DNA from 3 places in the Streptomyces sp. Je 1-369 genome. Region 1 is predicted to be linked to each of the others. Evidence: riboswitches for the same ligand, from Rfam matches in the RefSeq annotation. Region 1 holds a riboswitch; each other region holds the start of a gene.

Region 1 (10,526 bases):
CGGCGTCGGCCCAGATCTTCTTGTTGTAGATCACGACGCGGTTGAGGACGAACCACGGGGCGGCGTACTGCTTGCCGTCGATGACCGAGGCCTTGTTCATCGACTCGGTCCAGTCCGCGCCGATGGACTCCTTGAGGTCGCCGAGCTCGGCGAGGCCGCCGGTCTTGGCGTACGCGGCGGTCTGGGTGTTGCCGATCTCGAAGACGTCCGGCGGGTTCTCCTCGGAGAGGGCGGTGGTCAGCTTCTGCTGGATACCGTTCCACTGCTGGACTTCGAACTTCAGTTTCGCGCCGGTCTTCTTCTCGAAGGCGGCCGTGACGTCCTTCTGCCACTTGTCGGGCGTCGAACCGTCCATCGCCCAGAGCGTCAGGGTCTCGCCCTTGAAGCTGTCGGCTCCCCCGGCCTTCTTGTCGTCGTCGTCACTGCCACACGCCGCGACAGAGACCAACATGCCCGCGACACCGATGGCCGCAATGAGCTTGCGCTTCACGTCACCCTCCTCAAGGGATGCCAGTCAACCCCCCACCCGCAGCGACCGAATGGACCGAGATCTGCCCGTGGGACTGGAACCTGGTCTTTAATGGTGTAGACCAGTACGGGGAGCTTGGCCTAGACCTTTAGGGGTGTCAAGGGTGTATAAGAAGGGCTGTCGCGTCCGTTATCGGACCGACACCTGAGCGGGCGGAGTCTTCTCCAAAGCTCTCGACTTCGCTCGCCCAGGGGGCGCCCCCATGGCCCGGTACGTGCCACGATGTGAGCCGCGACAGACGGAGGAGCCGGTGACGGCAGCAGCACAGGAGCCGGGAAGGTCGATCATGGGCAGCGAGGCGGGCAGCACCGCGGGCGAGATCGACGTGTCCCCCGAGGGCCCGAGCATCGGCCGCACCGCGCGCGTGCCCAAGTACTACCGCCTGAAGCGGCACTTGCTGGACATCACCGAGACGCTGCCGCCGGGCACCCCGGTCCCCCCGGAGCGCACCCTCGCCGCCGAGTTCGACACCTCCCGCACGACGGTGCGCCAGGCCCTCCAGGAGCTGGTCGTCGAGGGCCGTCTGGAGCGCATCCAGGGCAAGGGCACGTTCGTCGCGAAGCCGAAGGTGTCGCAGGCGCTGCAACTCACCTCGTACACGGAGGACATGCGGGCCCAGGGCCTCGAGCCCACCTCGCAGCTCCTGGACATCGGGTACATCACCGCCGACGACCGCCTCGCCGGCCTGCTCGACATCACCGCGGGCGGCCGGGTGCTCCGCATCGAGCGGCTCCGGCTCGCCAACGGCGAGGCGATGGCCATAGAGACCACGCACCTGTCGGCGAAGCGCTTCCCCGCCCTGCGCCGCTCCCTGGTCAAGTACACCTCGCTCTACACGGCGCTCGCCGAGGTGTACGACGTGCATCTCGCGGAGGCCGAGGAGACCATCGAGACCTCCCTGGCGACCCCGCGCGAGGCGGGCCTGCTCGGCACCGACGTGGGCCTGCCGATGCTGCTCCTGTCCCGCCACTCGCTGGACGGCAACGGCCAGCCGGTGGAGTGGGTGCGCTCCGTCTACCGCGGCGACCGCTACAAGTTCGTGGCCCGCCTCAAGCGGCCCACGGACTGACACCCGTCCGAGGTCTGGCGCGGGGCACCGCGCTGCTCTAGGTTCCTCCCGTCACCGCACGACGCAGCTCATCGCACGATGAATCTCATCGCATGGTGAACGGGAGGACGACCCGGTGCGCAGAGCGAACCGCCGATCCATCGTCATCTGGTCCCTCGTCGCGCTGGTCGGCGCCGCGGGCTGGACCGTCCTGGCCCTCGCGCGCGACGAGGAGGTGTCGGCCGCCTGGATGGTGGCGGCGGCACTCGGCTCGTACGCCGTCGCGTACCGCTTCTACTCGAAGTTCATCGCGTACAACGTCCTGAAGGTCGACAAGAAGCGGGCCACCCCGGCCGAGCGGCTCGACAACGGCATCGACTTCCACCCGACCGACCGCCGGGTGCTGCTGGGTCACCACTTCGCGGCGATCGCGGGCGCGGGACCGCTGGTCGGACCGGTGCTCGCGGCGCAGATGGGGTACCTGCCCGGCACCATCTGGATCATCGTCGGCGTGATCTTCGCGGGCGCCGTGCAGGACATGGTCGTGCTGTTCTTCTCGACGCGGCGCGACGGCAAGTCGCTCGGGCAGATGGCGCGCGAGGAGATCGGCCCGGTCGGCGGCGCCGCCGCGCTGCTCGCCACCTTCGCCATCATGATCATCCTGCTCGGGGTGCTCGCGCTGGTCATCGTCAACGCGCTCGCCGAGTCGCCGTGGGGCACCTTCTCCATCGCGATGACCATCCCGATCGCGCTGCTGATGGGCTTCTACCTGCGGGTGCTGCGGCCTGGACGGGTCAGTGAGGTCTCGCTGATCGGCATCGCGCTGCTGCTGCTCGCGCTCGTCGGCGGGCGCTGGGTCGCCGAGTCGTCCCTCGCGGACACGTTCACGCTGGCGCCGTCGACGCTGGTCATCTGGCTGGTGGCGTACGGGTTCATCGCCTCGATCCTGCCGGTGTGGATGCTGCTCGCGCCCCGCGACTACCTCTCCACCTTCATGAAGATCGGCACCATCGTGCTGCTCGCCGTCGGCGTCGTCGTCACCCTGCCGACGCTGAAGATGGACCCGGTGACCGACTTCGCCTCGCGCGGCGACGGACCCGTCTTCGCGGGCTCGCTCTTCCCGTTCGTCTTCATCACCATCGCCTGCGGCGCCCTGTCCGGCTTCCACGCGCTGATCTCCTCGGGCACGACGCCGAAGATGATCCAGAAGGAGACGCAGGTCCGGATGATCGGCTACGGCTCCATGCTGATGGAGTCGTCGGTCGCGGTGATGGCGCTGGTCGCGGCGTCGATCATCGACCCCGGCCTGTACTTCGCGATGAACGCGCCGGCGGGAGTCGTCGGCGACACCGTGCAGGAGGCGTCGAAGGCCGTCGCCGGCTTCGGGTACTCCATCTCACCGGCCGATCTGGCGCAGGCCGCGAAGAACGTCGAGGAGTCCTCGCTGCTCTCGCGCACCGGCGGCGCGCCCACGCTCGCGGTCGGCGTGTCCGAGATCTTCTCGAAGGTCACGGGCGGCTCGATGCGGGCCTTCTGGTACCACTTCGCGATCATGTTCGAGGCGCTGTTCATCCTGACCGCGCTCGACGCGGGCACGCGCGTGGGCCGGTTCATGCTGCAGGACATGCTCGGGAACATCTACAAACCGTTCCGTCGGATGAGCTGGAAGCCGGGGCTCGTGTTCACCAGCGCCGTCGTCACCGGCCTCTGGGGTTACTTCCTGTGGGTCGGCGTGCACGAGCCGCTCGGCGGGATCAACCAGCTCTTCCCGATCTTCGGCATCGCCAACCAGCTCCTCGCCGCCGTCGCCCTCGCCGTCTGCACCACGCTGCTCGTGAAGTCCGGGCGCCTCAAGTGGGCCTGGATCACGGGGATTCCGCTCGCCTGGGACGCGACGGTGACGCTCACCGCGAGCTGGCAGAAGGTGTTCTCCAGCGATCCGCGCGTCGGCTTCTTCCAGCAGCGCGCCAACTACCAGGACGCCATCGACGAGGGCAAGATCCTGCCGCCCGCCAAGACCATGGACGACATGCACACCGTCGTCACCAACTCCACGGTGGACGGTGTCCTTTCGGCGGCGCTCGCGCTGCTCATCGTCGTCGTCATCCTGGACGCGGCACGGATCTGCATCAAGCACGTCCGCAACCCCGTGGCCTCGCGGCTGAGCGAAGCGCCGTACGTGGAGTCGAAGTTGACCGCTCCGGCCGGGCTCTTCGCGACCCGGGAGGAGAAGCAGGAGGAGAGGCGGACGGAGCGACGGGAGGTGGCGCCGTGACCTGGGTGCTGCGCGGGATGCGGTGGATGCGGTGGTACGTCCATGAGCTGACCGACGAGTCGGCGTACGACCGGTATGTGGCGCACGTGCGCAAGGAGCATCCGGCGGCAACTGTTCCCAGCCGCCGCGCATTTGAACGCATGCGGACAGACCGGGCGGAGTCAGACCCCCGCCAAGGGTTCCGCTGCTGCTGAACAGGCAACTTGTCACGTCCGTTATCCGGACGGGGGTTCCATACAGCGAGACTGTGGCTTAGATTTCCCGCACGTTAAGCATGGGATAAGTGAGGGAACGGAGCCGCGATATGTCAGATGCGCCTGAAGTGAACAGACCGGTGGTGACGCCGGTCCGTGTGGTCATCGCAGCCTGCCTCGTCGCGCCCTTCGTGGCAATGCTCTGGGTGGGGTCGTACGCGAAGATCGACCCGACCTTCATCGGCATCCCGTTCTTCTACTGGTACCAGATGCTCTGGGTGCTCATCTCGACGGCGCTCACGATGATCGCGTACCAGCTGTGGCAGCGTGACCAGCGCGCCCGCAAGGCCGAGCAGGCCCATGGGGGTGCCGGAAAGTGACCACACTCGCATCGGGCGGCGTCAACGGCGTCGCACTCGGCGTCTTCATCTTCTTCTTCCTCGCCGTCACCGTCATGGGCTTCCTCGCCGCCAACTGGCGCAAGGCGGAGAACGAGCAGAGCCTCGACGAATGGGGCCTCGGCGGCCGCTCGTTCGGCACCTGGGTCACCTGGTTCCTGCTCGGCGGCGACCTGTACACCGCCTACACGTTCGTGGCCGTCCCGGCGGCGATCTACGCGGCGGGCGCGGCCGGCTTCTTCGCCGTGCCGTACACGATCCTCGTCTACCCGCTGATCTTCACCTTCCTGCCGCGCCTGTGGTCGGTCTCGCACAAGCACGGCTACGTGACCACCTCCGACTTCGTGCGCGGGCGCTTCGGCTCCAAGGGGCTCTCGCTGGCGGTCGCCGTCACCGGCATCCTCGCCACGATGCCGTACATCGCGCTCCAGCTGGTGGGCATCCAGGCCGTCCTCGACGTCATGGGGGTCGGCGGCGGTCCCGACACCAACTGGTTCATCAAGGACCTGCCGCTGCTGATCGCGTTCGCGGTGCTCGCCGCGTACACCTACTCGTCGGGTCTGCGCGCGCCCGCGCTGATCGCGTTCGTGAAGGACGGTCTGATCTATCTCGTCATCGCCGTCGCGATCATCTACATCCCGATCAAGCTCGGTGGCTTCGACGAGATCTTCCAGGCGGCGAACGATAAGTTCTCGGCGGCGAACGACGCCGCGGGCAAGCCCGTCGCGGGGCTCGCACCCGGTGAGGCCGGGCAGTGGACGTACGCCACGCTCGCGCTCGGCTCCGCGCTCGCGCTGTTCATGTACCCGCACTCGATCACGGCGACGCTCTCCTCCAAGAGCCGCAACGTGATCCGCAAGAACACCACGATCCTGCCGCTCTACTCGCTGATGCTGGGCCTGCTCGCACTGCTCGGCTTCATGGCGATCGCGGCCGGGGTCAAGGTCGAGAACGGCCAGCTGGCCATCCCCCAGCTGTTCGAGAACATGTTCCCCGACTGGTTCACCGGCGTCGCCTTCGCCGCCATCGGCATCGGCGCGCTCGTGCCCGCGGCGATCATGTCGATCGCGGCCGCGAATCTCTTCACGAGGAACATCTACAAGGACTTCATCAAGCCGGACGCGACACCCGCGCAGGAGACCAGGGTCTCCAAGCTGGTCTCGCTCCTGGTGAAGGTGGGCGCGCTCGCCTTCGTCCTGACCATGGACAAAACGGTCGCGATCAACTTCCAGCTGCTCGGCGGCATCTGGATCCTGCAGACGATGCCCGCGCTGGTCGGCGGCCTGTTCACGCGGTGGTTCCACCGCTGGGCGCTGCTCGCGGGCTGGGCGGTCGGCATGGTCTACGGAACGGTCGCCGCGTACGGCGTCGCCTCGCCGACGCAGAAGCACTTCGGCGGCTCGTCCGACGAGATCCCCGGCATCGGCGAGATCGGCTACATCGGCCTCACCGCGTTCGTCCTGAACGTCGTCGTGACCGTGGTCATGACCTTCGTCCTGAAGGCCCTGAAGGCCCCCGAGGGCATCGACGAGACGTCGCCCGGGGACTACACGGCGGACGCGGGCGACCCCGGCGTCATCGAGGAACTGCCCCCGGCCACCGTGGGGGCGCCGGGCGGGCACTGACCCTTCCCTGCGTACGACCTACGGGCCGCCGGAGGAATCCGGCGGCCCGTTCTCGTGCTCTCCGACACAAGATATGGGGCTGCCACCCAGAGCCAGCACAAGATGTATGCTCGTGCTCGCTGTCGCCGCAGGGGAATCCGGTGCAAGTCCGGAACTGTCCCGCAACGGTAGACGTGTACGCATTTGTCGTACGCGGAGTCCGAAGACCTGCCGGCAGTGCACCCGTGCCGTCCGGCCCGGGTGCCGACCGTCCGGGCCTCGTGGAATGGGCCGGTGGACGCGGTACGCCGCCCTGCCCGGGTGCGCCCGTGTGTGCCATCCCCTCCTCCAGGCCCAGAGCCGAGCGAGGGAGAGCCCCACGTGACCATCGCGCCTGCCGAACCTGCGACAGCGCTGGCACCGCAGCCCACCGAAAGCGCTGAGGGTACCGACGCGCCGGGGACCGCGCTGCTGCGCACCCTGACCGACCTCACCGCCGACCTCCCCGACGCCGACCCCGGCCGGGTGGCCGCCGCCGCGCTGCGCGGCCGTTCGGCCCGGGCCGACGAGGCGGAGCTGCGGACCCTCGCCACCGAGGCGGCCGCGGGGCTCATCTCCGAGGACCCCGCGTACTCGAAGCTCGCCGCCAGGCTGCTCTCGCTCTCCATCGCCGCCGAGGCCGCCTCGCAGGGCGTGCGCTCCTTCACCGAGTCGATCGCCGTCGGCCACCGCGAGGGCCTGATCGCCGACCGCACCGCCGACTTCGTGGGCGCCCACGCGGCCCGCCTCGACGCGCTCGTGGACACCGCGCTCGCCGACGGCGCCGACTTCCGCTTCGGCTACTTCGGGCTGCGCACCCTGCACAGCCGCTACCTGCTGCGCCACCCGATCACCCGCCAGGTCATCGAGACCCCGCAGCACTTCATGCTGCGCGTGGCCGGCGGTCTCGCCGAGGACGAGAGTGCCCGCGCCGTCGACGAGGTCGCCGCGCTGTACGGCCTGATGAGCCGCCTCGACTACCTGCCGTCCTCGCCGACGCTCTTCAACTCCGGCACCCGCCACCCGCAGATGTCGTCCTGCTACCTCCTCGACTCCCCGCAGGACGAGCTCGACTCGATCTACGACCGCTACCACCAGGTCGCACGGCTCTCGAAGCACGCGGGCGGCATCGGACTCTCGTACTCCCGCATCCGCTCCCGCGGTTCGCTGATCCGCGGCACGAACGGGCACTCCAACGGCATCGTGCCGTTCCTGAAGACGCTGGACGCCTCCGTCGCCGCGGTGAACCAGGGCGGGCGGCGCAAGGGCGCGGCCGCGGTCTACCTGGAGACCTGGCACTCCGACATCGAGGAGTTCCTGGAGCTGCGCGACAACACCGGTGAGGACGCGCGCCGCACGCACAACCTCAACCTCGCGCACTGGATCCCCGACGAGTTCATGCGCCGGGTCGCCGCCGACCAGCCGTGGTCGCTGTTCTCGCCCTCCGACGTGCCGGAGCTCGTCGACCTGTGGGGCGACGCGTTCGACGCCGCCTACCGCAAGGCGGAGGCCGCCGGGCTCGCCAAGAAGAGCATGTCGGCCCGGGACCTGTACGGCCGCATGATGCGCACCCTCGCGCAGACCGGCAACGGCTGGATGACCTTCAAGGACGCCGCCAACCGCACCGCCAACCAGACGGCGGAGCCCGGCCACACCGTCCACTCCTCCAACCTGTGCACGGAGATCCTGGAGGTGACGGACGACGGGGAGACGGCCGTCTGCAACCTCGGCTCGGTCAACCTCGGCGCGTTCGTCGACCCGGCCGCGCAGGACATCGACTGGGAGCGGCTCGACGCCACCGTCCGCACCGCGGTGACCTTCCTCGACCGCGTCGTCGACATCAACTTCTACCCGACCGAGCAGGCCGGGCGCTCCAACGCCAAGTGGCGCCCCGTGGGCCTCGGCGCGATGGGCCTCCAGGACGTCTTCTTCCAGCTGAAGCTGGCTTTCGACTCCCCCGAGGCGCGCGCCCTGTCCACCCGCATCGCCGAGCGCATCATGCTCGCGTCGTACGAGGCCTCCGCCGACCTCGCCCAGCGCCACGGCCCGCTCCCCGCCTGGGAGAAGACCCGCACCGCGCGTGGCGTCCTGCACCCCGACCACTACGGCGTCGACCTGACATGGCCGGAGCGCTGGGCGGCGCTGCGGGAGCGCATCGCCGCGACCGGCATGCGCAACTCGCTGCTCCTCGCCATCGCACCGACCGCGACCATCGCGTCCATCGCCGGTGTCTACGAGTGCATCGAGCCGCAGGTCTCCAACCTCTTCAAGCGCGAGACGCTGTCAGGCGAGTTCCTCCAGGTCAACGGCTACCTGGTGGAGGAGCTGAAGCGGCACGGCCTGTGGGACGCGAAGACCCGTGAGGCGCTGCGCGAGTCCAACGGCTCGGTGCAGGGCTTCGACTGGGTGCCCGCGGACGTCCGCGCCCTGTACCGCACGGCGTGGGAGATCCCGCAGCGCGGCCTGATCGACATGGCCGCCGACCGCACCCCGTTCCTCGACCAAGCGCAGTCGCTGAACCTCTTCCTGGAGACGCCGACCATCGGCAAGCTCTCCTCGATGTACGCGTACGCCTGGCAGCGCGGCCTGAAGACCACGTACTACCTGCGCTCACGCCCCGCGACGCGCATCGCCCGCGCCGCCGGCGGTTCGAACGCCGCGCCCACCGCCCCCGCCCCCGTCCCCGTCCCCCAGCAGGTGACCGACCCCGACGCCGTCGCCTGCTCCCTGGAAAACCCCGAGTCCTGCGAGGCCTGCCAGTAATGAGCTCCACCACGAACAGCGAGAAGAACCTCCTCGACCCGGGCTTCGAGCTGACCCTGCGCCCCATGCGCTATCCCGACTTCTACGAGCGCTACCGGGACGCGATCAAGAACACCTGGACCGTCGAGGAGGTCGACCTCCACTCGGACGTCGCCGACCTCGCCAAGCTCAGCCCCGGCGAGCAGCACATGATCGGCCGCCTCGTCGCCTTCTTCGCGACCGGCGACTCGATCGTCTCGAACAACCTGGTGCTGACGCTCTACAAGCACATCAACTCCCCCGAGGCGCGGCTCTACCTGAGCCGTCAGCTCTTCGAGGAGGCCGTGCACGTCCAGTTCTATCTGACGCTGCTCGACACCTATCTGCCCGCCCCGGAGGACCGCGCGGCGGCCTTCGACGCGGTCGAGGAGATCCCCTCGATCCGTGAGAAGGCCGAGTTCTGCTTCCGGTGGATGGACTCGGTCGAGAAGCTGGACCGGCTGGAGACGCAGGCCGACCGCCGCCGCTTCCTGCTCAACCTGATCTGCTTCGCCGCGTGCATCGAGGGCCTCTTCTTCTACGGTGCCTTCGCGTACGTCTACTGGTTCCGCAGCCGGGGCCTGCTGCACGGCCTCGCCACCGGCACCAACTGGGTGTTCCGCGACGAGACGATGCACATGAGCTTCGCCTTCGACGTGGTCGACACGGTCCGCAAGGAGGAGCCGGAGCTCTTCGACGACGCGCTCAAGCAGCAGGTCACGGACATGCTGAAGGAGGCCGTCGAGGCCGAGCTGCAGTTCGCCCGCGACCTGTGCGGCGAGGGCCTGCCCGGCATGAACACGGACTCGATGCGCGAGTACCTGCAGTGCGTCGCCGACCAGCGTCTGCAGCGCCTCGGCTTCGCGCCGGTCTACGGCTCCGAGAACCCCTTCTCCTTCATGGAGCTGCAGGGCGTCCAGGAGCTGACCAACTTCTTCGAGCGGCGGCCCTCGGCCTATCAGGTCGCGGTGGAGGGCTCGGTCTCGTTCGACGACGAGTTCTAGACGCGCACGGTTGTGCCCGCCCCCGTCCTGCCGGACGGGGGCGGGCACCTTGGTGTGTCAACGCGGTGTGGCCCGCAGGACGAGCCGCTTGGGGTGCAGGGTGATGCCGACCTGGGTGCGGGTGTCGGTCTCCTTGACGGGCCGCAGACGCCACTTCGGGGCCACCGTCCCGAGGATGAGGGCGAGTTCCGCCAGGCTGAAGTGGTCGCCGGGGCACTTCCTGTTGCCGACGCTGAACGGCATCATCGCGAACTCCGGCACGTCACCGGCCCGTTCCGGATTCCACCGGTCGGGGTCGAACTCCAGGTTCCGCTCAAAGGAACGCGGGTCGCGCTGCATCGCGTACACGCTGTAGACGATGTCGGCGTCCGCCGGAATCGAAAAGCCGCCCAGATCGGTTTCGGCCACCGACCGGCGCGTGAATATCCAGGCGGCCGGCCGTATGCGCATCGCCTCGGTGACGACATTGCGGAGGTGCGGCAGGGCCTTGAGATCGGCGAATGTGATCGCGCGGTCCGGGGCCACGGCATTTACTTCTTCAACCAACCGCCTTTCGTGCTCCGGGTGTTCGGTCAGCAGATGGAACGCCCACGCGAGCGTCGACGCCACATTCTCCGCACCCGCCACCACGAGCGAGACCACGTTGTCGTGGAT
Region 2 (10,526 bases), 880 kb from region 1:
GACCCAGTCGCCGTGCGGGTGCCCGCACCGCCGTGCGCAGCCGGACCAGTGGACGGGCAGGGACCCGTGGCCCGGCACCGCGTCCGCACGGACGTCGGCGAGGGACTTGGCGCACCCGGGGCGGCCGGTGCAGGCGCCGACGCCGAGCCAGGGCGAGCCGGGGTCGGTGAGGTACCCGGCCTCGGTCAGCGAGCCCAGCCGCTTCCGGGCGCTCCCCTCGTCAGCAAAGCCGGGAAGCACGAAGCCGCGCCACGGGGTGACGCGGAGCTCGTCCGCGGGCAGCGGCAGCAGGGCCCGCCACTGCCCGACGCTGACGCGCCCGAGCGGGGCGTGCACGGAGACGGCACGCCCGATGACACCGGGCGGCGGCGGACCACCCGGGCCCGCCGAACCACCCGAGCCCACAGCCCCCGGCCCCGCCGAACCACCCGAGCCCACAGCCCCCGGCCCGACCCGCACCGCCCCGATCCCCGCCCCCTCCAGTGCCCCAGCCAGGTCGATGGCCCGGCCGACGGGCAGCTCCCCCACCCGCCAAGCCCCGTTCCCCGCATCGGCCGCCGCGGCGAGAAACGCTCCCGCCCCGGCGAGCGCCGCACGCGGGGCGTCGGCTCCGGCGACCCGGAAGGCGAGGTCCCCCACTCCGACCACCACCGTCCCGCCCGATTCTGCGATCAAGGTCACATCGCCGCCGAGTCCGGCCACGTCCCCCCGACCGTCGTCGAGGACGAAGAGGAAACGGCCGGAGAGGGCCGTCGTCCACTGCTCCGCGCAGAGGAGTCCGTCCAGCTCGCGGGCCCACAACTGGACGTCGGCGCGGCCGAATCCGTCGGTTCCCGCGAGGGGGGACGCCAGCACGTTCCGGACGCGTTCGTGCCGTTCGGAGGGGAGCAGGCCCGCGTCCGCGAGCAGCGCGGAGAGTTCGCCGCCGCACGCGTCGCCGAGGCCGCGCAGCTCGACGTTGCCGCGTGAGGTGATGCTGAGATTCCCGTCGGCCAAACGCTCCGCGGCGGCCCCCAGAACCGCCACCTGACGCCCCGTCAGAAGCCCGCCGGGCAGCCGGAGTCGAGCCAGGAGGCCGTCGTCGGCGCGGTGCAGGCGCAGAGCTCCGGGGCAGGCGTCGCCCCGGTCACGTATGGGGGATTCGCCCTGGTCTGAGGAGGGTGCTGGGGTGGGCGGCATGGCGGCGAGCATACCCACGCGGATCCGGCCGGTCGCCTCCCGAGCCGGACCGTCCTGGCAGGTGGCCGCACCGCGGAGCGCGGGCAGGACTTACTATGCAGGCGGCGGGCTACGAAGTCCGTCGACGCCAGCGACGGCGTGGGTCCACCAGGACCCGAGGGAGGAAGCCCGGTGTGAATCCGGCGCGGTCCCGCCACTGTGAGCCCCACCCGTGGGGCGAGCCAGGAACTCCTGCCGTCCATACGACCACCCGGGGCGCGGACACCCCGAGGAAGGCCTGCGCCCGCATGCTTCTGCTGTTGTCGACCTCCGACACCGACCTGCTCAGCGCCCGCGCGGCGGGAGGCCCGGTCGACTACCGGTTCGCCAACCCGTCCCGCCTCGACCTCGGGGAGCTCCCCGCGCTGCTCGACGGCATCGACCTCGTCGTCGTACGCCTCCTCGGCGGCGTCCGCGCCTGGCAGGACGGCCTTGACCAGCTCATCGCCACCGGCCTCCCCGTGGTCGTGCTCACCGGCGAACAGGCACCCGACGCCCAGCTCATGGCCTCCTCGACCGTGCCCGTCGGCATCGCCGCGGAGTCGCACGCCTACCTGGCGCACGGCGGTCCCGCGAACCTGGAGCAGCTGGCCCGCTTCCTCTCCGACACCGTGCTGCTCACCGGCCACGGCTTCGAGCCGCCGGCCCCCGCCCCGTCGTGGGGCCCGCTGGAGCGCACCGCCCGCGTCGGCGTCGAGGGTCCGACCGTCGCGGTGCTCTACTACCGCGCCCACCACATGAGCGGCAACACCGCGTTCGTGGACGCGCTGTGCGGCGCGATCGAGGACGCGGGCGCCCGGGCGCTGCCGCTGTACGTGGCGTCGCTGCGCGCCCCCGAGCCCGAGCTCATCGAGGAGCTGCGCGCCGCCGACGCCATCGTGACCACCGTCCTCGCGGCCGGCGGCACCAAGCCCGCCGAGGCCTCCGCGGGCGGTGACGACGAGTCGTGGGACGCGGGCGCGCTGACCGGCCTCGACGTGCCGATCCTCCAGGCGCTCTGCCTGACCGGGTCGCGCTCGGCCTGGGAGGAGAACGACGAGGGCGTCTCGCCGCTCGACGCCGCGAGCCAGATCGCGGTGCCGGAGTTCGACGGCCGCCTCATCACCGTCCCCTTCTCCTTCAAGGAGATCGACGAGGACGGCCTTCCCGCGTACGTCGCCGACGCCGAGCGCGCGGCCCGCGTCGCCGGTATCGCCGTACGCCACGCACGCCTCAAGCACATCCCGGCCGCCGACAAGCGCCTCGCCCTGGTGCTTTCCGCGTACCCGACGAAGCACTCCCGCATCGGCAACGCGGTCGGCCTTGACACCCCGGCGTCCGCCGTCGAGCTGCTGCGCCGACTCCGCGCCGAGGGGTACGACTTCGGCCCCGAGGCCGACATCCCCGGTCTGGTCTCCGGCGACGGCGACGAGCTGATCCGCGCGCTCATCGACGCGGGCGGCCACGACCAGGACTGGCTCACCGAGGAGCAGCTCGCCGCCAACCCGGTGCGCATCCCCGCCGCCGACTACAAACGGTGGTACGCGACGCTGCCGCAGGAGCTGCGCGACTCCGTCGAGCAGCACTGGGGCCCGCCGCCCGGCGAGATGTTCCTCGACCGGTCCCGCGTGGGCCAGGGCGGCGACCCGGAGGGCGACATCGTCCTCGCGGCGCTGCGCCGCGAGAACCTGCTCATCCTCATCCAGCCGCCGCGCGGCTTCGGCGAGAACCCCATCGCGATCTACCACGACCCCGATCTGCCGCCGTCGCACCACTACTTGGCGGCGTACCGGTGGATCGCGGCGCCCGCCGCCGACAACGGCTTCGGCGCGGACGCGATGATCCACCTCGGCAAGCACGGCAACCTGGAGTGGCTGCCCGGCAAGAACGCGGGCCTCTCGGCGGCCTGCGGTCCCGACGCCGCGCTCGGGGACCTGCCGCTGGTCTACCCCTTCCTGGTCAACGACCCGGGCGAGGGCACGCAGGCCAAGCGCCGCGTCCACGCCACGCTCATCGACCACCTGGTGCCGCCGATGGCGCGCGCCGACTCCTACGGCGACATCGCGCGCCTGGAGCAGCTCCTCGACGAGTACGCGCAGATCAGCTCCATGGACCCGGCGAAGCTCCCGGCGATCCGCGCGCAGATCTGGACGCTCATCCAGGCTGCGAAGCTCGACCACGACCTGGGCCTCGAACAGCGCCCGGACGACGACGGCTTCGACGACTTCCTGCTCCACGTCGACGGCTGGCTCTGCGAGATCAAGGACATGCAGATCCGCGACGGTCTGCACGTCCTCGGCAACCCGCCGGCCGGCGCCGACCGCGTCAACCTCGTCCTCGCGGTGCTGCGCGCCCGCCAGATCTGGGGCGGCACGACCGCGCTGCCGGGTCTGCGGGAGGCCCTCGGCCTCGACGAGTCGGCAGCGACGCGTGTGACGGCCGACGAGGCCGAGGCCACGGCGCGCGCGCTGGTCCAGGCGATGGACGACGCGGACTGGGACCCGGCGGCCGTGGCCTCCGTGGCCGCGGACCACGGCGAGCAGGTCGCCGCGATCCTGGAGTTCGCGGCCCGCGAGGTCGTGCCGCGCCTCGCGGCGACCACCGCCGAGCTCGACCACGCCGTGCACGCCCTGAACGGCGGCTTCGTCCCCGCGGGCCCGTCCGGATCGCCGCTGCGCGGCCTGGTCAACGTCCTGCCGACCGGCCGCAACTTCTACTCGGTCGACCCGAAGGCCGTCCCCTCCCGCCTGGCGTGGGAGACGGGCCAGGCGCTCGCCGACTCTCTCGTGGAGCGGTACACGCAGGACAACGACGGCACGTACCCGACCTCCGTGGGCCTGTCCCTGTGGGGCACGAGCGCGATGCGCACCGCGGGCGACGACGTCGCCGAAGCGATGGCGCTGCTCGGCATCCGCCCGGTCTGGGACGACGCGTCCCGCCGTGTGACGGGCCTCGAGGCCATCCCGTACGAGGAGCTGGGCCGCCCGCGCATCGACGTGACGCTGCGCATCTCGGGCTTCTTCCGCGACGCGTTCCCGCACACGATCGGCCTGCTCGACGACGCGGTGCGGCTCGCCGCCTCCCTGGACGAGCCCGCCGACCGCAACTACGTGCGCGCCCACGCCCAGGCCGACCTCGCCGAGCACGGCGACGAGCGCCGGGCCACCACCCGCATCTTCGGTTCGCGCCCCGGCACGTACGGCGCGGGTCTGCTCCAGCTCATCGACTCCCGCGACTGGCGCACCGACGCGGACCTCGCCGAGGTCTACACGGTGTGGGGCGGTTACGCGTACGGCCGCGGTCTCGAAGGCCGCCCGGCGCGCGCCGAGATGGAGACGGCCTACAAGCGCATCGCGGTGGCCGCGAAGAACACGGACACCCGCGAGCACGACATCGCGGACTCGGACGACTACTTCCAGTACCACGGCGGCATGGTGGCGACCGTGCGCGCGCTGCGGGGCACGGCCCCGGAGGCGTACATCGGCGACTCGACCCGCCCCGAGACGGTCCGCACCCGCACGCTCGTCGAGGAGACCAGCCGCGTCTTCCGTGCGCGTGTGGTCAACCCGAAGTGGATCGAGGCGATGCGCCGCCACGGCTACAAGGGTGCCTTCGAACTCGCCGCGACCGTGGACTACTTGTTCGGGTACGACGCCACGACGGGCGTCGTCGCCGACTGGATGTACGACAAGCTCACCGAGACGTACGTCCTGGACCCGACCAACCGCGAGTTCCTCCAGAAGGCCAACCCGTGGGCCCTGCACGGCATCGCGGAGCGCCTCCTGGAGGCGGAGTCGCGCGGCATGTGGGCGAAGCCGGACCCGGCGGTGCTGGAAGCGCTGCGGCAGGCGTACCTGGAGACCGAGGGCAACCTGGAGGACGGCGGCGACGAGGGCTGAGCCCCCGTCGGCCCCCTGAGGCCGGCCGTCACCGCGACGGTCGGCCGCCCAGCCACGCCAGCGCGCCCGCCGTCAGCGCCGTGACCCCGGTGGTGAGGGTCGGCTCGATCACCGGGGCGAAGAACGGCGAGTGGTTGGAGGGGATGTCCCGCTCGAAGGTCCCCGCCTGCTGGGCCACGGCGACCTCCGCGGGATCGGCGCCGCCGAACAGCCAGTAGCAGAGGGGCACTTCGCGGTCGGCGGAGGTCGCGAAGTACCCGACGTCCTCGCTGCCGGTGACCGGTCCGGGATCGAAGACACGGTTCTCGCCGATCACCGCGCCGACTGCGGCCATCGTCCTCGCCACCGCGTCGGCGTCGTTGTCGAGCACGGGGAACGAGTCGATCTCCGTGATCTCGGGCTCCCGCTCCGCGCCCGCCGTGGCCGCCTCGCCCTTGACGATGCGTTCGACGGCGGCGAGGACCTTCGTACGGACCTCGGGCGTGTACGACCGGATGTTGATCTTCAGCTCGGCCTCGTCGGGAATGATGTTGTCCTTCGTGCCCGCCTGGAGCGAGCCGACGGTCACCACGGCCGTCTCGGCGCCCGAGATCTCCCGGGACACGATCGTCTGCAGCCGCAGCACCGTCGCGGCGGCCATCACCACGGGGTCGATCGACGCCTCGGGCCGCGAACCGTGCGCGCCCTTGCCGAACATCCGCACGCGCAGGGAGTCGGTCGCCGCGAAGGCGGGCCCCGGGTGCGCGCCGATCATCCCCGCGGGCAGCGGCGCGACGTGCTGCCCGAGCACGACGTCCGGCACACCGAACCGCGCGTAGAAGTCGTCCCCGACCATCGCCTGCGCGCCCTTCGCGACCTCCTCCGCGGGCTGGAAGACGCCGACGATCCGGCCCGCCCAGTCGGCGCGGGCGTCCGCCAGCAGCCTCAGCGCGCCCAGCAGACACGTGACGTGCATGTCGTGCCCGCACGCGTGCATCACGCCCTCGTTCACGGAGGCGTACGGCAGCCCGGTGCGCTCGGTCACCGGCAGCCCGTCGAAGTCCGCGCGCAGCAGGACGGTCGGCCCCGCACCGTTCTCCAGGACGGCGACCACGCCGGTGCGCCCGACGCCGGTCGTGACCTCGTACCCGTACGACTCCACGCGGCGGGCGACTTCGGCCGCGGTGCGGTGCTCGGCGAAGGACAGTTCGGGGTGGGCGTGCAGGTCGCGGTAGAGAGCGGCGAGGTCACCCTTGATGGCGTCGAGGCCCAGCAGGGCGGAAGAACTCCGTGCGGCGGCGGACATGTCACGCTCCTCTTCTGTGGTGTCCCGCCACCTTACGTACGGTTTCGCAAGGTCCGTGCAGCACGAACGGAACCGGCAGGGAACGCGGGGGCGTCCCTGCCCTCATGATCACTCCGACGACCGACGAGACGTCCACTCGCCACCTCTACGTCACCCGGCACGGCGAGGCCACGCCCGACGAGAGCGGACTGACGCCGGGAGGCCGCCGACAGGCGGCCCTGCTCGGCGAGCGACTCCGCGGCATCCCGTTCGCGGCGATCCACCACGGCCCGCTCCCCCGGGCCGAACAGACCGCGACCCTGATATCCGAAGCGCTCGACAGCAACCCCCCGCTGATCCGCTCGGCCCCGGCGGGCGACTACATCCCCTACATCCCGCACAAGGAGGAGCTGCCCCGCGAGACGGCCGACGCGACGCTGGAGCGCCTGGCACAGTTCCCCGAGGCGGAACGCGAGAACGGCCCCGCGCTCGCCGCCGAGGCGCTGTCCCGCTTCACCGGCCCCCTCCCCGGCGACGAGCCGCGCCACGAACTCCTCGTCACGCACAACTTCCTGACGGCATGGCTGGTCCGCGCCGCACTCGACGCCCCGCCGGCACGCTGGCTCGGCCTGAACCACTGCAACGCGGCCCTGACGGTCATCCGCTACACCCCGGGCCGCCCGGCCTCGCTGGTGTTCTACAACGACATGCGGCACCTGCCCGAGGAGCTGCGCTGGACCGGCATCCCGCCGGAGCTCCGCGCCTGACCGCCTGATTCACCGTCCCAGCAGGGTCGGCAGGCCGACGTTGTTGATCAGCGGCCCCTCGACCGAGACCCCCTCGTTGACGACGGTGTCGGTGACGGGGAGCGGCAGGGGCAGCGGGCCGGGATTGGCCGGGCCGGTGGCCGCCAGGGCCGGTCCTGTACCAGCGGCGAGGGCGACGAGAGCGAGAGCCAGAGCGTGACGGAACATACAGAAGCCTTACGGGTTAAGGGGATTGGGTCATTCGGGCGACGGACGGCGACAACCCGTTCGTATGATCGTCGGTGACGATCGGTGACCTCCCGAGCGTGCCCGGGTTACACCCGGCGAGCGGGCCGCGATCGACGGCCCGTAAGCACACGCTCCAAGGAGGCCGCAGTGAACGGCAATTGGGTGCAGAAGATGTCCCGCTGGACTCTGGTCGCGGCCGTGGCGGCCGCACCGGCCGTCCTGTGCTCCGGCACGGCGCACGCCGACGAGACGCACGAGAACTCGCACAACGCACCCGTGGTCGCGCTGATCAACACGGGCCAGATCGACGACCCGATGGAGGACGTCCTGGAGCACACCCTCCTCTTCGGCGACGGTTACCGGTGGGGCGGCTGAGAACCTGAACCGCCGTTCAGGGGGTTGGGAGGGAGGCACCCCGTCCGGGCCGCCTCCCTCCCACACCATCTCCCCCGCCCCCCGGGTGGCCTCGGCTTCAGATCGTCACGGAGCGAGGCACGCCGCGCCCGGCACCTCCGCGGGGACACCGGGGCTCGCCGGGTCGACGAGGGACGTGACGTCACCCGCCGCCTGGGTCAGGCAGTCGATGGTCGTGACGGGGTCCGGCACGGCACTGGCGGGCACCGCGAGGACCCCCAGCAGCGTGAAGGCACCGAGGATGACGGCGGCGGAGCGGCGCATGTGAACTCTCTTTCCTGTGAGCTGAGTTGCCTGCGGCTCGACGAGCAACGCGAGCCGCCCAGTGACTCCCCAACCCTCCGTCCCGATACGCCCCATTTCACCCGTACGTGAGAGACGTAACGATCCTCCTCTCCCGATCAGTTTCGACGTGGTCAGAAGGCGTACCGGATCCGCAGCCAGGGCGCGTGTGCCTCCACGAGCTGCTGGAGGCGGGCCAGGGCCTGCCGCTTGATGTCCTGGGAGTAGCGGACGTTGAGGGCCCCGTTCTGCGACCGCTTGGTCTCCTGCGCGTCCGGCTGCCAGAGCACCTCTTCGGCCTTGGGGTGCCAGCCCAGGTTGACCTCGTGCAGCCCTTCGTTGTGGGTCAGCATGATGATCTCGGCGGCAGCCTGCTCCTTCACGCGGGCGGGCAGGACGTCGTCGAGGTGGATGAGCAGCTCGGCCCAGTCCCGCTGCCATCCTGGGCGCAGTACGACGGGCGACAGGTTGAAGTGGACCTCGTACCCCGCGTCGAGGAAGTCGGCGGCCGCGGCGATCCGCTCGGCGACCGGGCTGGTGCGGATGTCGAGGAGCCGCGCGTCGTCGGCTGGCATGACGGAGAACCGCACCCGCGTACGCCCCCGCGGGTCGAGTGCGAGCAGATCCGGATTGACGAACTTGGTCGCGAAGGAGGCCTTGGCGGTCGGCATGGACCGGAACGCGGCGACGAGGTCGGCTGTGTTGTCGCTGACCAGGGCGTCGACGGAACAGTCACCGTTCTCGCCGATGTCGTAGACCCACGCGTGCGGGTCGCACTGGTTGGGCTCGGTCTTCGGACCCTGGGTCCGTACGTGGCGCTGGACGTGGGCGACGATCGCCTCGATGTTGGTGAACAGCGTGATGGGGTTGGCGAAGCCCTTGCGGCGCGGCACGTAGCAGTAGGCGCAGGCCATCGCGCAGCCGTTGGAGGCGCCCGGGGCGATCCAGTCGGCGGAGCGGCCGTTGGGGCGGGTGGCGAGCGTGTGCTTGACGCCGAGGACGAGCGTCTCCGTCTTGATCCGCACCCACCGGCCGATGTTGCCGTCGTTGCCGTGCAGGGAGGGGATGCGCCAGTGCCCTTCGACCTCGGTCACCCGTACGTCCGGCGATAGCCGGCTCATGATCTGCTGACCGCGCGGGGAGTCGAGGGCGGCGGGCTCCGCGTAGACCTCGCGCACGTCGAGCATGCGGCGGGCCTCGGGGCTGTCCCGGAAGGCGGGGCCCGGCGTGGGCTCGGCGGCCTCGGGGACGGTGTCCGACCATTCGAAAAGGGTTTGCTGTCCGGGCTCCGTGGGGCCAGGACCGGGGCCGGTGCTCATGCTCTTTCCTGCTCGCTCCGCACCTCTACGCCTTACCTCTGTGCCGCACCTCTACGCCACCGGGTCGTGCCCCCAATTCATGAGGGAGTATCTCCACCGTGTTTCGGTGACGTCGCCGCTGGGCCGCTGCTTCAGGTGCCGATGTACGTATCCGACGACTTTACGCATGTGGGCGATGTCGCTGTCCGTGAGATCGGCCTTCTTCTTCTCCAGCAGCTCGATGATGCGGCGCCCGGACGCGTGCCCCACGCTCTCGCCGCCGCCGTCCGACTGCCCCACGCTCTTCGACTCGTCCGTGGCCAGCCAGTCCTTGAGCGCGCGAGGCGTCATGTTGACGGCGTCCTTGAACTCCTTGCAGGTGTCGTCCCGCTGCCCGTCGCTGCCGCCCTCGCCGCTCAAGAGCCGCCGCCCTTCCTGCGCAGGGCCCCGGGCTTGTGGACGGCGTCGCGGCCGGACCTGTCGCTGGTGACTTCGTACTGCGGTTCATCCTTGGAGGCGTTGACGTGCCGCCCCGCGGCCTCCGTACTCTCCGTGATCTTCTTCTTCACCTTGCCCGGAACGGTCTGCCCATGGCTTTTCCAGGAGACCTGATCGCCCTTTCTCAGCTTCTTTTCCTTGGCCACGTCAACTCGCTCCCTCGGCGACACGTTCTCTCGGCGTCGCCCCTCGTCGGGCGACGTACCCACTGTCCCGCCGTTCGCGTAAGGGTGCATTCCGGGCGGCTCGCGTCAGTCGGCCGGGCCGAGCGTGGAGGCGCGGGCCTCCAGAGCCCACTCGTGGGTGCGGACCGTCGCCGGGTCCGTGCGGCCCGCGAGGATGTCGCAGAGGAGTTCCGCGCAGGCGTGGCCGTACGCCGAGGGGCGCAGGTCCACGGCGGTGACGGGTGGGGCCGCGCTACGGATGGCGGTTCCGTCCACGCATGCGGCCACGGAGAAGTCGCGGCCCACGGCGCGGCCCTGGGCGACTGCCGCTTGGAGGACTCCCGGCGCCGCGCCGTCCGGGGCGCAGATCACGGCGTCGATCTCCGGCGCCGCGGCGAGGAGCGCGAGCGTCGCCTCCTCCGCCTCGCGGGGCGTCGCGGCGAAGGAGACCGTACGGACCTCCACCGGCACGTCGTGCGTACGCCCCCACACGTCGGCCGTGCTGTGCAGTGCCG
Region 3 (10,526 bases), 3.1 Mb from region 1:
CTCCGGCTGCGTCTTCGTGGACGTACCGTCGCCGGCGACCTGCTCGCCGCAGCCCGTCTTCGGGTAGCCGTCGATCGCGCACAGCAGCGCCTTGCTGTCGTAGCGCAGCGGCTTCGCGACGGAGGCGAGCGCCTCCGCGCTGGTGGCGTCCTCGCCGACCTGCGCGCAGGCGGTCCGCCGCTTCGGCGGCGTCCCGCCGCCGGGGGCGTCGCCCGCCGTACCGAAGTCGACGACGAGGCCCACGCGCTTGCGGCCGTCCTTCGCCGGGGTGTCCTCGCAGATGGCGTCGAAGTCGACGGGGCCGCGCGGCTTCGCGGAGTCCTTCGAGTCGTCGGAGACCGAGAACCGGAAGCCCTGCACGTCCCCGTCCTCGGGGCGCGCGGTGCCAGGACCCTGGCTGGCGTACGTCCACTGCGCGCCGTCCCGCTCCCAGAACGACCAGTAGCGGTAGCCGGCGGCCTGGGCGGGCGCGGCGGCGAGGACGCCGAGGAGCGCGGCGAGGAGGACCCCGACGGCCAGGCGCCCGCGCCGCGCACGGCCCCGCGTCACGGCTGCTTCTTCTTGCGGTTGCCGCTGTACAGGAAGCCGATGCCGATGCCCGCGACCATGCCGACGCCGATGATCCACCAGACGCTGACGCCGCCGTCGTCGTCCTTCTTCTCGTCCGCGTCGGACGCGGACGACGACTTCGCGGAGTTCTCGGGGGCGGGGCCCGTGGCGTTCAGCTGCTTGACGAGGTCGGTGCCGCCGAAGTCGCGGGCGTCCAGGCCTGCCGCGTGCGCGGCGAAGATCAGCTGGGAGTACGCGGCCGGACCCGACTGCTTCGCCCAGTCCGCGGAGTTCTCCGCCAGCCAGTCGGCGGACTTCTTCGCCCGCTCGCTCTGTCCGGCGGCGGCGAGGGCGAGCACGGAGTCGGCGGTGTTGCCGAAGTCCGGCTGGTCCGTGGAGCCCGGCATCGACGACATCAGGTGGTCGTCGGTCTTGCCGAGGGTGTCGAGCAGATAGCCGACGCCGTTGCTCGCGGCCCGCGTGGCGGTGTCCGGCTTCGCGCACTTGGGTGCGGCGTCCTCGGACTTCTTGGGGGCGGAGACCACGAGGCCCTTGCCGAGGCTGCCGAGGACACCGGCGGCGGTGGCGTCGGCGTTCGGCGCGAGCTTGCCGGACTTCATGTCGGCGAGACCGAAGGCGCCGCCGTCCTTGCCGCAGTCCATGGCGAGCTTCGGCAGCGCGTCGTAGGCGGACTTGCCGTCCTGGGACTTCACGTCGGCGGGGTTGCGGCCCGCGGCGACGAGCGCGCCGACCACGATGCCGGTGGAGTTCGCGTCGGAGGGCAGCCCCGGGTTGTAGCCCCAGCCGCCGTCCTTGTTCTGCACGGACTTCAGCCAGTCGACGCTCTTCTTGACCGTCTTGTCCTGGCCGCCGAGCGCGGCGAGCGCCTGCACGGCGGCGGCCGTGGAGTTGCTGTCGACCGCCGTCTTGGAGTCGCACGGCTCGGTGGAGTCCGCGCGGTACGCCGCGAAGCCGCCGCTCGCGCACTGCTGGCCGGTCAGCCAGTCCACGGCCTTGGCGGCGGGCTCGACGCCCTCGGTGTGCTGGGCGAGCAGGGCGTACGACTGGCGGAACACGCCGTCGAACTTCGGGTCGGTCTTGCCGTAGAGGCCCGAGGGGAGGGCGGCCGACGGCGACGGCTTCGCGTCGTCCGCGATGGCGGCCGGTGCCGCGGCCGAGCCGAACACGGCGACGGCGGCGGCCAGGACCGCTGCGCTGCGACGAACGTTCATGATGGGGCGGGTTGCCTCTCCCTGCGGGGAGCGGGGCGGCACGGACCGTGCGAGCACGGCTACCGGGCGGCTCCGGCTCCGTATACCTCGACGGTGCCGCTCATCGGGGGCCGATGAAGCGAGCCGGTCACGTTCCGCGCCGGGCATTCCGGCTTGCCACGCTCAGTGGCATATACGGCTGCGGGTCAGCGCCGGAATCGCACCGGCTTCCCCCTGGCGGACGTGAGGACGACGCCCTCACTCTACCGGCCGGTCCGCGCACCTCTCGGGTCACACCGCCACGAACGCGACCGGATCGCTCCCCGGCACGGCCTCCGCGCGCCCCAGTTTCACCAGGCGCCGCACATGGGCCTCCGCCTCGGAGACGGCGATGGTCCTCGACCCGTAGGGGATTTCGTCCCAGGGGCGGTTCCACTCCATGCGCTCGGCGATCCGCCAGGGAGTGAGGGGCTCGGCGAGCAGGGTGAGGAGTCCGGTCAGGCGCTCCTCGTGGTGGGTCAGGAGCTCGTGGACGCGGGCGGGCGCGTCGGTGAACGTGCGCTGGTGGGCGGGGAGGATCTCGGCCGGGTCGAGACGGGCGACGCGCTCCAGGGAGTCCAGGTAGTCGCCGAGGGGGTCTCCCCCGCTCGAGCGAAGCCGAGAGCTTGGGGAAGGATCGGTGACGGTCTCCGATTCGGGGTCCTCGTACAGGCCGATGTGCGGGGTGATGCCGGGCAGCAGGTGGTCGCCGGAGAAGAGGCGGCCGTTGCCGCGCAGGCCCGCCGGGTGGTCCTCCTCCAGGTGGAGGCAGACGTGGCCGGGCGTGTGGCCGGGGGTCCAGATGGCGCGCAGGCGGCGGCCGGGCAGGGCGAGGAGTTCGCCGGGGGTGATGGAGCGGTCGGGCAGGGCGGGGGCGAGGCCGGGGAGTTTGTGGGGGCGGCCCTCGTCGCGGGCCCGGATCAGCGGGGCGACGTGGTCGGCGGGCGCGCCGGCGGCCGTGAGCTTGTCCACCAGGTACGCGTACCAGCGGTCCGGCGGGTTCGAGCGGGTGCGGCGGACCACGGACGCGTCGGCGTCGTGCATGGCGAGCCACGCCCCGGACGCGTCGCGGACCTGGCCGGAGAGGCCGTGGTGGTCGGGGTGGTGGTGGGTGATGACGACGCCGTGCACGTCGGCGACGGCGACGCCGCACGCGGCGAGCCCGGCGACGAGGGTGTCCCAGGACGCCGGGTCGTCCCAGCCGGTGTCGACGAGGACCGGTCCCGCGTCGGTGTCCAGGAGGTGGACGAGGGTGAAGCCGAGGGGGTTGTCGGGGATGGGGACCTTGATGCTCCAGACGCCGCCGCCGTGCTCGGTCACCGGCGGGTCCGTCAGCTGCGGGGTCATGGGGGCCTCGTCTCTCGTCGCCGGTCCCCTCGCCGGGGGTCATCACTATAACTAGAACTAGTTCCAATAGTCGCCCAAGTCGACTGCTTGGAAGCTGTGTTGCCCCTTCCGTCCGTGGACTCCACGAACTAGAACTGGTATCAGTTCTGAAACCGTGTCAGGAAACAGTGTCGGGAAACAGTGCCGGGAAACGCTCCGCAGGAGGCAGTCAGCCATGACCGAGCTCGTGGAACACGGACAGCTGTTCATCGGCGGGGAGTTGGTCGACCCGCTCGGCAAGGACGTCATCGAGATCGTCTCCCCGCACACCGGAGAGGTCTTCGCACGCGTGCCGCACGCGGCGCCCGCCGACATCGACCGCGCCGTCGCCGCCGCCCGCAAGGCCTTCGAGCACGGTCCCTGGCCGCGCATGACCGTGGACGAGCGCATCGAGGTCATCACGAAGATCAAGGACGGCTTCGCGGTCCGCCACGAGGAGATCGCCCGCGTCATCAGCACCGAGAACGGCACCCCCTACACCTCCAGCGTGATGGTGCAGGCCCTCGCCGCGCTGATGGTCTGGGACGCGGCGATCACCGTCGCCCGCGACTTCCCGTACGAGGAGCAGCGGGACGGCGTCCTCGGCAAGCTGCTCGTCCGGCGCGAACCGGTGGGCGTCGTCGCGGCCGTCGTACCGTGGAACGTCCCGCAGTTCACCGCCGCCGCCAAGCTGGCGCCCGCCCTGCTCGCCGGCTGCCCCGTGATCCTCAAGACCTCCCCGGAAGCGCCCCTCGACGCCTACATACTCGCCGAACTGGCCGCCGACGCGGGCCTGCCCGAAGGCGTGCTCTCCATCGTCTGCGCCGACCGCGAGGTGAGCGAGTACCTCGTCGGGCACCCCGACGTCGACAAGGTGTCCTTCACCGGCTCCGTCGCCGCGGGCAAACGCGTCATGGAGGTCGCCGCCCGCAACCTCACCCGCGTGACGCTCGAGCTCGGCGGCAAGTCGGCCGCCGTCATCCTGCCGGACGCCGACGCGGCGACCGCCGTCGCGGGCATCACCCCGTTCGCCTGGATGATCAACGGCCAGGCCTGCGTGGCCCAGACCCGCATCCTCGTGCCCCGCACCCGCTACGACGAGTTCGCCGAGGCATTCTCCGCCGCCGCCAGTGCCCTCAAGGTCGGCGACCCCCTCGACCCCGCCACCGAACTCGGCCCGCTCGTCGCCCAGCGGCAGCAGCAGCGCTCCCTCGACTACATCCGCATCGGCCAGGAGGAGGGCGCCAAGATCCTCGCGGGCGGCGGCCGTCCGGCCGGGCTCGACCAGGGCTGGTACGTCGAGCCGACCCTCTTCGGCGGCGTCGACAACTCCATGCGCATCGCCCGCGAGGAGATCTTCGGCCCCGTCATCTGCCTGCTGCCCTACGGCGAGGAGGACGAGGCGGTACGGATCGCCAACGACTCCGACTACGGACTCAGCGGCAGCGTCTGGACCGCCGACACCGAGCGCGGCATCGACATCGCGCGCAGGGTGCGCACCGGAACGTACTCCGTGAACACCTTCAGCCTCGACATGCTCGGCCCCTTCGGCGGCTACAAGAACTCCGGCCTCGGGCGCGAGTTCGGACCCGAGGGATACGGCGAGTACTTCGAGCACAAGATGATCCACCTCCCCAACGGCTATGAGGGGAGCGGTGCCTGATGGGAGACCGCTGGCACGTCGAGGTCGACCGGGCGGTCTGCATCGGCTCCGGAATGTGCGTGCTCACCGCGCCCGGCGGCTTCGCACTGGACACCGCCCGCCAGTCGCACCCCACCGCGTCCGAGACCGACGCCAACGAAAAGGTCCTGGAGGCCGCGGAGGGCTGCCCGGTCGAGGCGATCACGATCACGCTGGCGCACGGCGGGGAGGTCGTGTTCCCGCCCGAGGAGTGACCCGGACCGTCCCGGAGGAGTGACCGGGCACGTTTCCGACTCGTTGACACCCGCGCCCCGTTCCTCCTCATGGCGGCGCGGGTGTCGCCATTTGTCCGGGACGCGGATATTCTGTGCTCTCGAACATGAGCGAACGTGACTTTACCCATGCGTTCCGCACGGCGATGTGATGACAGTCGTGACTGTTCCGTCCCCTGGCGCCCTGGAAATCTCTGTGCCACGCCGAGCAGAGAGGGGACGCCATGGACAAGCGGTACGAGGTCTACTGTCTGGCCGACAGGCACTTCTACGAGACCCCGGACCGGCTGTCGTCCAAAGGCGCCCCGGGCGCCACCGAGTTCCCGGTGGCAGGCAGGCCCGTCCCCGAAGGATGGCGCTCCGGACGCGTCGGCGACTGGCTCTCCCTCGTCCCCGTGGACGACGAGGGAGCCGCGCTGCCCGCGCCCCAGCAGGGCTGGAAGATCCACGTCTCCGCGACCCTCGAGAACGCGGACCGCGTCGCCTCGGCCGTCTGGGACTACTGCGTGCCCCGCCGCATCCCCTTCAAGTTCGTGCCGGGCAGACACCTCCTGCACCTGCGCAACAGCAAGTACGCGGGCCGCGACCACAGCGGCAAGGCCGTCACGGTCTACCCCGCGGACGAAGCACAGCTACAGGAGATACTCGACGACCTCGGCGACCGCCTGGAGGGCACCGAGGGCCCGTACATCCTCACCGACCTGCGCTGGCGGCAGGGCCCGCTGTACGTCAGGTACGGCGCCTTCACCCGGCGCATGTGCGACAACGGCAAGGGCACGATGGTGCCGGCCATCGAGGACGGCGAAGGACAGCTCGTCCCCGACCCGCGCGACCCCGCCTTCAAGGTGCCCGCCTGGGTGACGCTGCCGTCGTTCCTCGAACCGGCGCTCGCGGCCCGCAACACGACGACCGTCACCGACCTGCCGTACCGCATCGAGAAGGCCCTGCACTTCTCCAACGGCGGCGGTGTCTACGCGGGTACCGACACCCGCGACGGCCGCAAGGTCGTCCTCAAGGAAGGCCGCCCGCACGCGGGCCTCGCCGCCGACGGAGCCGACGCCGTCGCCCGCCTCGAACGCGAGAAGACCGCCCTGGAGACACTCTCCGGACTCGGCGTGGCCCCCGAGGTGCGCGACTGGTTCCTCCTGGACGGCCACCGCTTCCTCGTCATGGACTTCCTCGAAGGGGCCACCCTCAACTCGTTCTTCGCCCACCGGCACCCGCTGTGCACCAGCAGGCCGGACCCCGCAGCCATCACCGAGTACACGGCGTGGGCGCTGCGCATGTACCGCGCCGTCGAGGACGCCGTCACCGCCGTGCACGAACGAGGCGTCGTCTTCAACGACCTGCACCTCTTCAACATCATGGTCGCGCCCGACGAACAGTCCGTCTCCCTCCTCGACTTCGAGGCGGCGGCAGCCGTCGGAGACGCGGGCCGGCAGGTCGTCGCGCACCCCGGATTCCTCGCACCGCCCGACCGCACCGGCACCGACGTCGACCGCTACGCACTCGCCTGCCTGCGCCTCGCCCTCTTCCTGCCGATCACGTCACTGCTCTCCATCGACCGCGGCAAGGCCGCCCACTTCGCCCAGGTGATCGCCGCCGAATTCCCCGGCGTACCGGCGGAGTTCCTGGCCGAAGCCGTGGCCGAGATCGAACACGGGCCACGCGGCCGCGCCGGGGAACACGAGCGGGCGCCGGTCCGCGCAGCGGGAGACACGGAGGCCCCGGTGGGGGGCGTCCTCATGGGGGACCGGACCGGCGCCACCCGTCGGACGGCCGGGGCGACCGCGCCCCTGGTCGACCCCGCCGACTGGCCGTACAGCCGCGACTCGATGGTCAAGGCCATCCTCGCCTCGGCCACCCCCGAACGCGACGACCGGCTCTTCCCCGGCGACATCGCACAGTTCTCCGACGGCGGCGGACTCGGCCTCGCGCACGGCGCGGCCGGGGTGCTGTACGCACTCGCGGAGAGCGGCGCCGAACGCTACGAGGAAGGCGAGCACTGGCTCCTCAAGCACACGGAGCCCATCCCGCGCGGCACACCCCTCGGCCTGTACGACGGCCTCGCGGGCATCGCCCACGTACTGGACCGCCTGGGCCACCGCACCCGCGCCCTCGACCTCACCGGCCTCGTCCTCCAGGAGAAGTGGGAACGGCTCCCCTCCGACCTGTTCGGCGGGCTCGCGGGCCTCGGCCTCGCCCTGGACTCCCTCGCCCACAGCACCGGCGAACACGAACTCGCCGACCACGCGCTGCGGGCCGCCGAACTCCTCGGCGAACGCCTCACCGCCGACAGCGCCGCCGACCAGGGCAAACGCCGCCGCGCCGGACTGCTGCGCGGCGCCACCGGACCCGCACTGCTCTTCCTGCGCCTGTACGAGCGGAACGGCGACCCCGCCCTCCTCGACCTCGCGGCCCGCGCCCTGCGCGCGGACCTCGCCCAGTGCGTCACCCAGGAACGCGACGGCAGTCTCGCCGTCAACGAGGGCTGGCGCACCATGCCCTACCTCGGGGACGGCAGCGTCGGCATCGGCATGGTGATCGACGACTACCTCGCCCACCGGGACGACGCGGACCTCGAGGCGGCCCGCCCGGGCATCCTGGCCTCCGCGCGCTCACGCTTCTGCGTACAGCCCGGCCTGTTCCAGGGCCGCGCCGGACTCCTCGCCCACGTCAACCGCAGCACCACCCCGGACATCACCCCCGAGGACGTCGCGGAGCAGATCGAGGAACTCGGCTGGTTCGCCATGGCGTACGCGGGTCAGCTGGCCTTCCCCGGACACCAGATGCTGCGGCTGTCCATGGACCTCAACACCGGGACGGCGGGCTGCCTCCTCGCACTCGCCGGCGCCCTCGGCGACGACGGAGCGCACGTCCCCTTCCTGCCGCCCCTGCGGCGGCCCCAGAGCCGGTCCCGCTTCACAGCGGGGTCGTGACACAACCCCCATAGGGAAATGCGAAAAGCAACTCCCCCAAAAGAGAGGGAAGTTTCATGGCACTCCTCGACCTGCAGAGCATGGAATCCGACGAGATGACGGGCGGCGGCCACGGTGGCGGCGGCAGCCAGGCCAGCCTGCTCCTCTGCTGGAGCGACGCCAGCATCGTGCTCTGCCTCTGACATCTGCCCCAGCTGAACGGCTAGGCATTTGAAGGCCCGGGCGGCACCCCGCGAGGGGCCCGCCCGGGCTCACCCCTGCCATCTCTGCCACCTGCCAACGCCTAGGGACACGACGAGGCGACGGAGACCCTTACCGCATGGCGACGACCACCACCCGGCCCGACCGATCCACGCCACCCGCGCACCTGCTGGGCGCCGCGACCCGGTACAGCGCCGCCCGCTGCACGGTCCTCGCCCTCTGCGCCGTCGCGGGGTCGGGCGCCGCCCTGCTCCTGCCGCTCGCCATCGGCCACGCCCTGGACGCCCTCTTGACCGGCGGCGGCACCCGCTGGGTCTGGGCGTGCGCCGCACTGATCGGCGTCAGCGCCCTCCTCGACGCCCTCGACGGCGTCCTCACCGGCACCACCAACGCCCGCACCACGGCCTGGCTGCGCGGCCGCGTCGTCCGCCACGTACTGGCCGTCGGACCGCGCACCACCGCCCGCTTCGCCCCCGGCGACCTCGTCGCACGCCTCATCGACAACGCGGCACACGCGGGCATCGCACCCGCCACCGCCGCCGCACTCATCGCCGCCCTGGTCACCCCCGTCGGCGCCGTGGTCGCCCTCGCCCTCATCGACGGCTGGCTCGCCGTCGTGTTCATCGTGGGCGCACCCGTCCTCTTCTTCCTGCTGCGCGCGTTCGTGCGGGTCTCCTCGGACTGCGTGGCCCGCTACCAGCAGGTCCAGGGCGACATCGCGGGCCGACTCAGCGAGGCGATCGGCGGGGCGCGGACCATCGCCGCGGCGCACACCGAGGACAAGGAGTCGGCGCGGGTCCTGCGGACGCTGCCCGAACTCTCCCGCCAGGGCCACCGGATGTGGCGCGTGCAGGGCCGCTCCCAGGCGCAGGCCGTCGCCGTCGCACCGCTCCTCCAGATCGCGGTCGCCGCGGTCGCGGGCCACCTCGTGCTCCAGGAGCGCATCAGCGTCGGCGACCTGCTGGCCGCTTCTCGGTACGCGGTGCTCGCCACCGGCGTCGGCATGCTCGTCGGACAGCTGGGCGGCCTGGTGCGGGCGCGCGCCGCGGCACGGCGCCTGGGGGAGGTGCTCGCGGAACCCGGGACGGAACACGGGGCGGCTGAACTCCCCTCCACCGGCGGCCTGTTGGAGCTGCGTGGCGTGCGTTCGAGCCGCGGTGGACGCGCCGTGCTCGACGGCATCGACCTGACCGTCCCCGCGGGCTCCACCGTCGCCGTCGTCGGCCGGTCCGGCGCGGGGAAGTCCCTGCTCGCCGCCCTCGCGGGGCGTCTCGCCGACCCCGACGAAGGAGACGTACGCCTCGACGGCGTCCCCCTCGACTCGCTCAGCCGCGAGGAGCTGCGCCGCGAGGTCGGCTACGCCTTCGAGCGGCCCGCACTGCTCGGCGGCACCCTGGAGGGCACGATCGGCTTCGGCACCCCCCGCCCGGCACCCGACCGCGTCCGCGAGGCGGCCCGCGCCGCCCGCGCCGACCCCTTCATCACCCGCCTCCCCGACGGCTACGCCACGCCCTGCGCCGAAGCACCCCTCTCCGGAGGCGAGGCCCAACGCCTCGGCCTGGCAAGGGCGTTCGCGCGCGGCGGCCGGCTCCTCATCCTCGACGACGCGATGTCCAGCCTCGACACGGTCACCGAGCACCACATCGCCGAGGCCCTGCTCCGCCACACCCCGCACCGCAGCCGCCTGATCATCGCCCACCGCGCGGCGACGGCGGCCCGCGCCGACACGGTGGCCTGGCTGCACGAGGGCCGGATCCGGGCGGTCGGCACGCACGCGGAGCTCTGGGAACGGGCGGAGTACCGGGAGGTGTTCGGCGCGTGAAGCGGTCTACCCAGGTCACATCGGCCAAGGCGGGCCCCTACCGCAGGGGCGTGCGCTTCCTGCGGCGCAGGTGGCCGGTCGTGGTGCGGCTCGCGCTCTGGTCCGTCCTGGAGACCGGGCAGACGTTCCTCACCGGATACGCCCTCGCGCACGCGCTGGACGACGGCTTCCTCGACGGGCAGGAGGCGGTGGGCCTCGGCTGGCTGGGCGCGGCGGCGCTCGGCGTGCTGGTCGCCGCGTACGGCACGGGGCGGGTGTACCGCGCGGTCGCCGACCTGGTGGAACCGCTGCGGGACTCCCTGGTGCGGCAGGTCGTCGGGCGCGGGCTGCGGGAGGCGGACGGTGCAGCCGTGTCGCGCCTCACCCAGCAGGTGGAGATCGCCAGGGACACCTTCGCGGGCCTGGTGATGGTCTCCCGCTCCTTCGTCTTCACGGCGGTGGGCGCGCTGGTCGGTCTGTTCTCGCTGGACCCGCTCCTGCTCCTGG

The links. Region 1 has a riboswitch for cobalamin ahead of NOO62_RS26695 (ribonucleoside-diphosphate reductase subunit alpha). Riboswitches for the same ligand answer to the same signal wherever they lie in the genome.
Region 2: another riboswitch for cobalamin. It lies ahead of cobN (cobaltochelatase subunit CobN); the one in region 1 lies ahead of NOO62_RS26695 (ribonucleoside-diphosphate reductase subunit alpha).
Region 3: another riboswitch for cobalamin. It lies ahead of NOO62_RS12520 (prenyltransferase/squalene oxidase repeat-containing protein); the one in region 1 lies ahead of NOO62_RS26695 (ribonucleoside-diphosphate reductase subunit alpha).

Annotation. Positions count from the first base shown of each region.
Region 1 is NZ_CP101750.1:5,825,717-5,836,242, reverse strand. It holds gene NOO62_RS26725 (extracellular solute-binding protein) at 1-490, opposite strand, end outside; gene NOO62_RS26720 (GntR family transcriptional regulator) at 816-1,598, shown strand; gene NOO62_RS26715 (carbon starvation CstA family protein) at 1,714-3,852, shown strand; gene NOO62_RS26710 (YbdD/YjiX family protein) at 3,870-4,046, shown strand; gene NOO62_RS26705 (DUF3311 domain-containing protein) at 4,157-4,426, shown strand; gene mctP (monocarboxylate uptake permease MctP) at 4,423-6,069, shown strand; cobalamin riboswitch at 6,163-6,299, shown strand; gene NOO62_RS26695 (ribonucleoside-diphosphate reductase subunit alpha) at 6,430-8,850, shown strand; gene NOO62_RS26690 (ribonucleotide-diphosphate reductase subunit beta) at 8,850-9,872, shown strand; gene NOO62_RS26685 (cytochrome P450) at 9,930-10,526, opposite strand, start outside.
Region 2 is NZ_CP101750.1:6,707,013-6,717,538, reverse strand. It holds gene NOO62_RS30295 (cobalamin biosynthesis protein CobG) at 1-1,191, opposite strand, end outside; cobalamin riboswitch at 1,297-1,433, shown strand; gene cobN (cobaltochelatase subunit CobN) at 1,467-5,096, shown strand; gene NOO62_RS30285 (amidohydrolase) at 5,125-6,381, opposite strand; gene NOO62_RS30280 (histidine phosphatase family protein) at 6,486-7,127, shown strand; gene NOO62_RS30275 (hypothetical protein) at 7,137-7,334, opposite strand; gene NOO62_RS30270 (hypothetical protein) at 7,527-7,730, shown strand; gene NOO62_RS30265 (hypothetical protein) at 7,836-8,033, opposite strand; gene NOO62_RS30260 (spore photoproduct lyase family protein) at 8,186-9,370, opposite strand; gene NOO62_RS30255 (DUF3140 domain-containing protein) at 9,422-9,769, opposite strand; gene NOO62_RS30250 (DUF2945 domain-containing protein) at 9,766-9,993, opposite strand; gene NOO62_RS30245 (LacI family DNA-binding transcriptional regulator) at 10,099-10,526, opposite strand, start outside.
Region 3 is NZ_CP101750.1:2,730,895-2,741,420, reverse strand. It holds gene NOO62_RS12525 (SCO2322 family protein) at 1-549, opposite strand, end outside; gene NOO62_RS12520 (prenyltransferase/squalene oxidase repeat-containing protein) at 546-1,781, opposite strand; cobalamin riboswitch at 1,902-2,027, opposite strand; gene NOO62_RS12515 (MBL fold metallo-hydrolase) at 2,052-3,146, opposite strand; gene NOO62_RS12510 (aldehyde dehydrogenase) at 3,361-4,827, shown strand; gene NOO62_RS12505 (ferredoxin) at 4,827-5,060, shown strand; gene lanKC (class III lanthionine synthetase LanKC) at 5,303-8,017, shown strand; gene NOO62_RS12495 (SapB/AmfS family lanthipeptide) at 8,074-8,199, shown strand; gene NOO62_RS12490 (ABC transporter ATP-binding protein) at 8,337-10,040, shown strand; gene NOO62_RS39105 (ABC transporter ATP-binding protein) at 10,037-10,526, shown strand, end outside.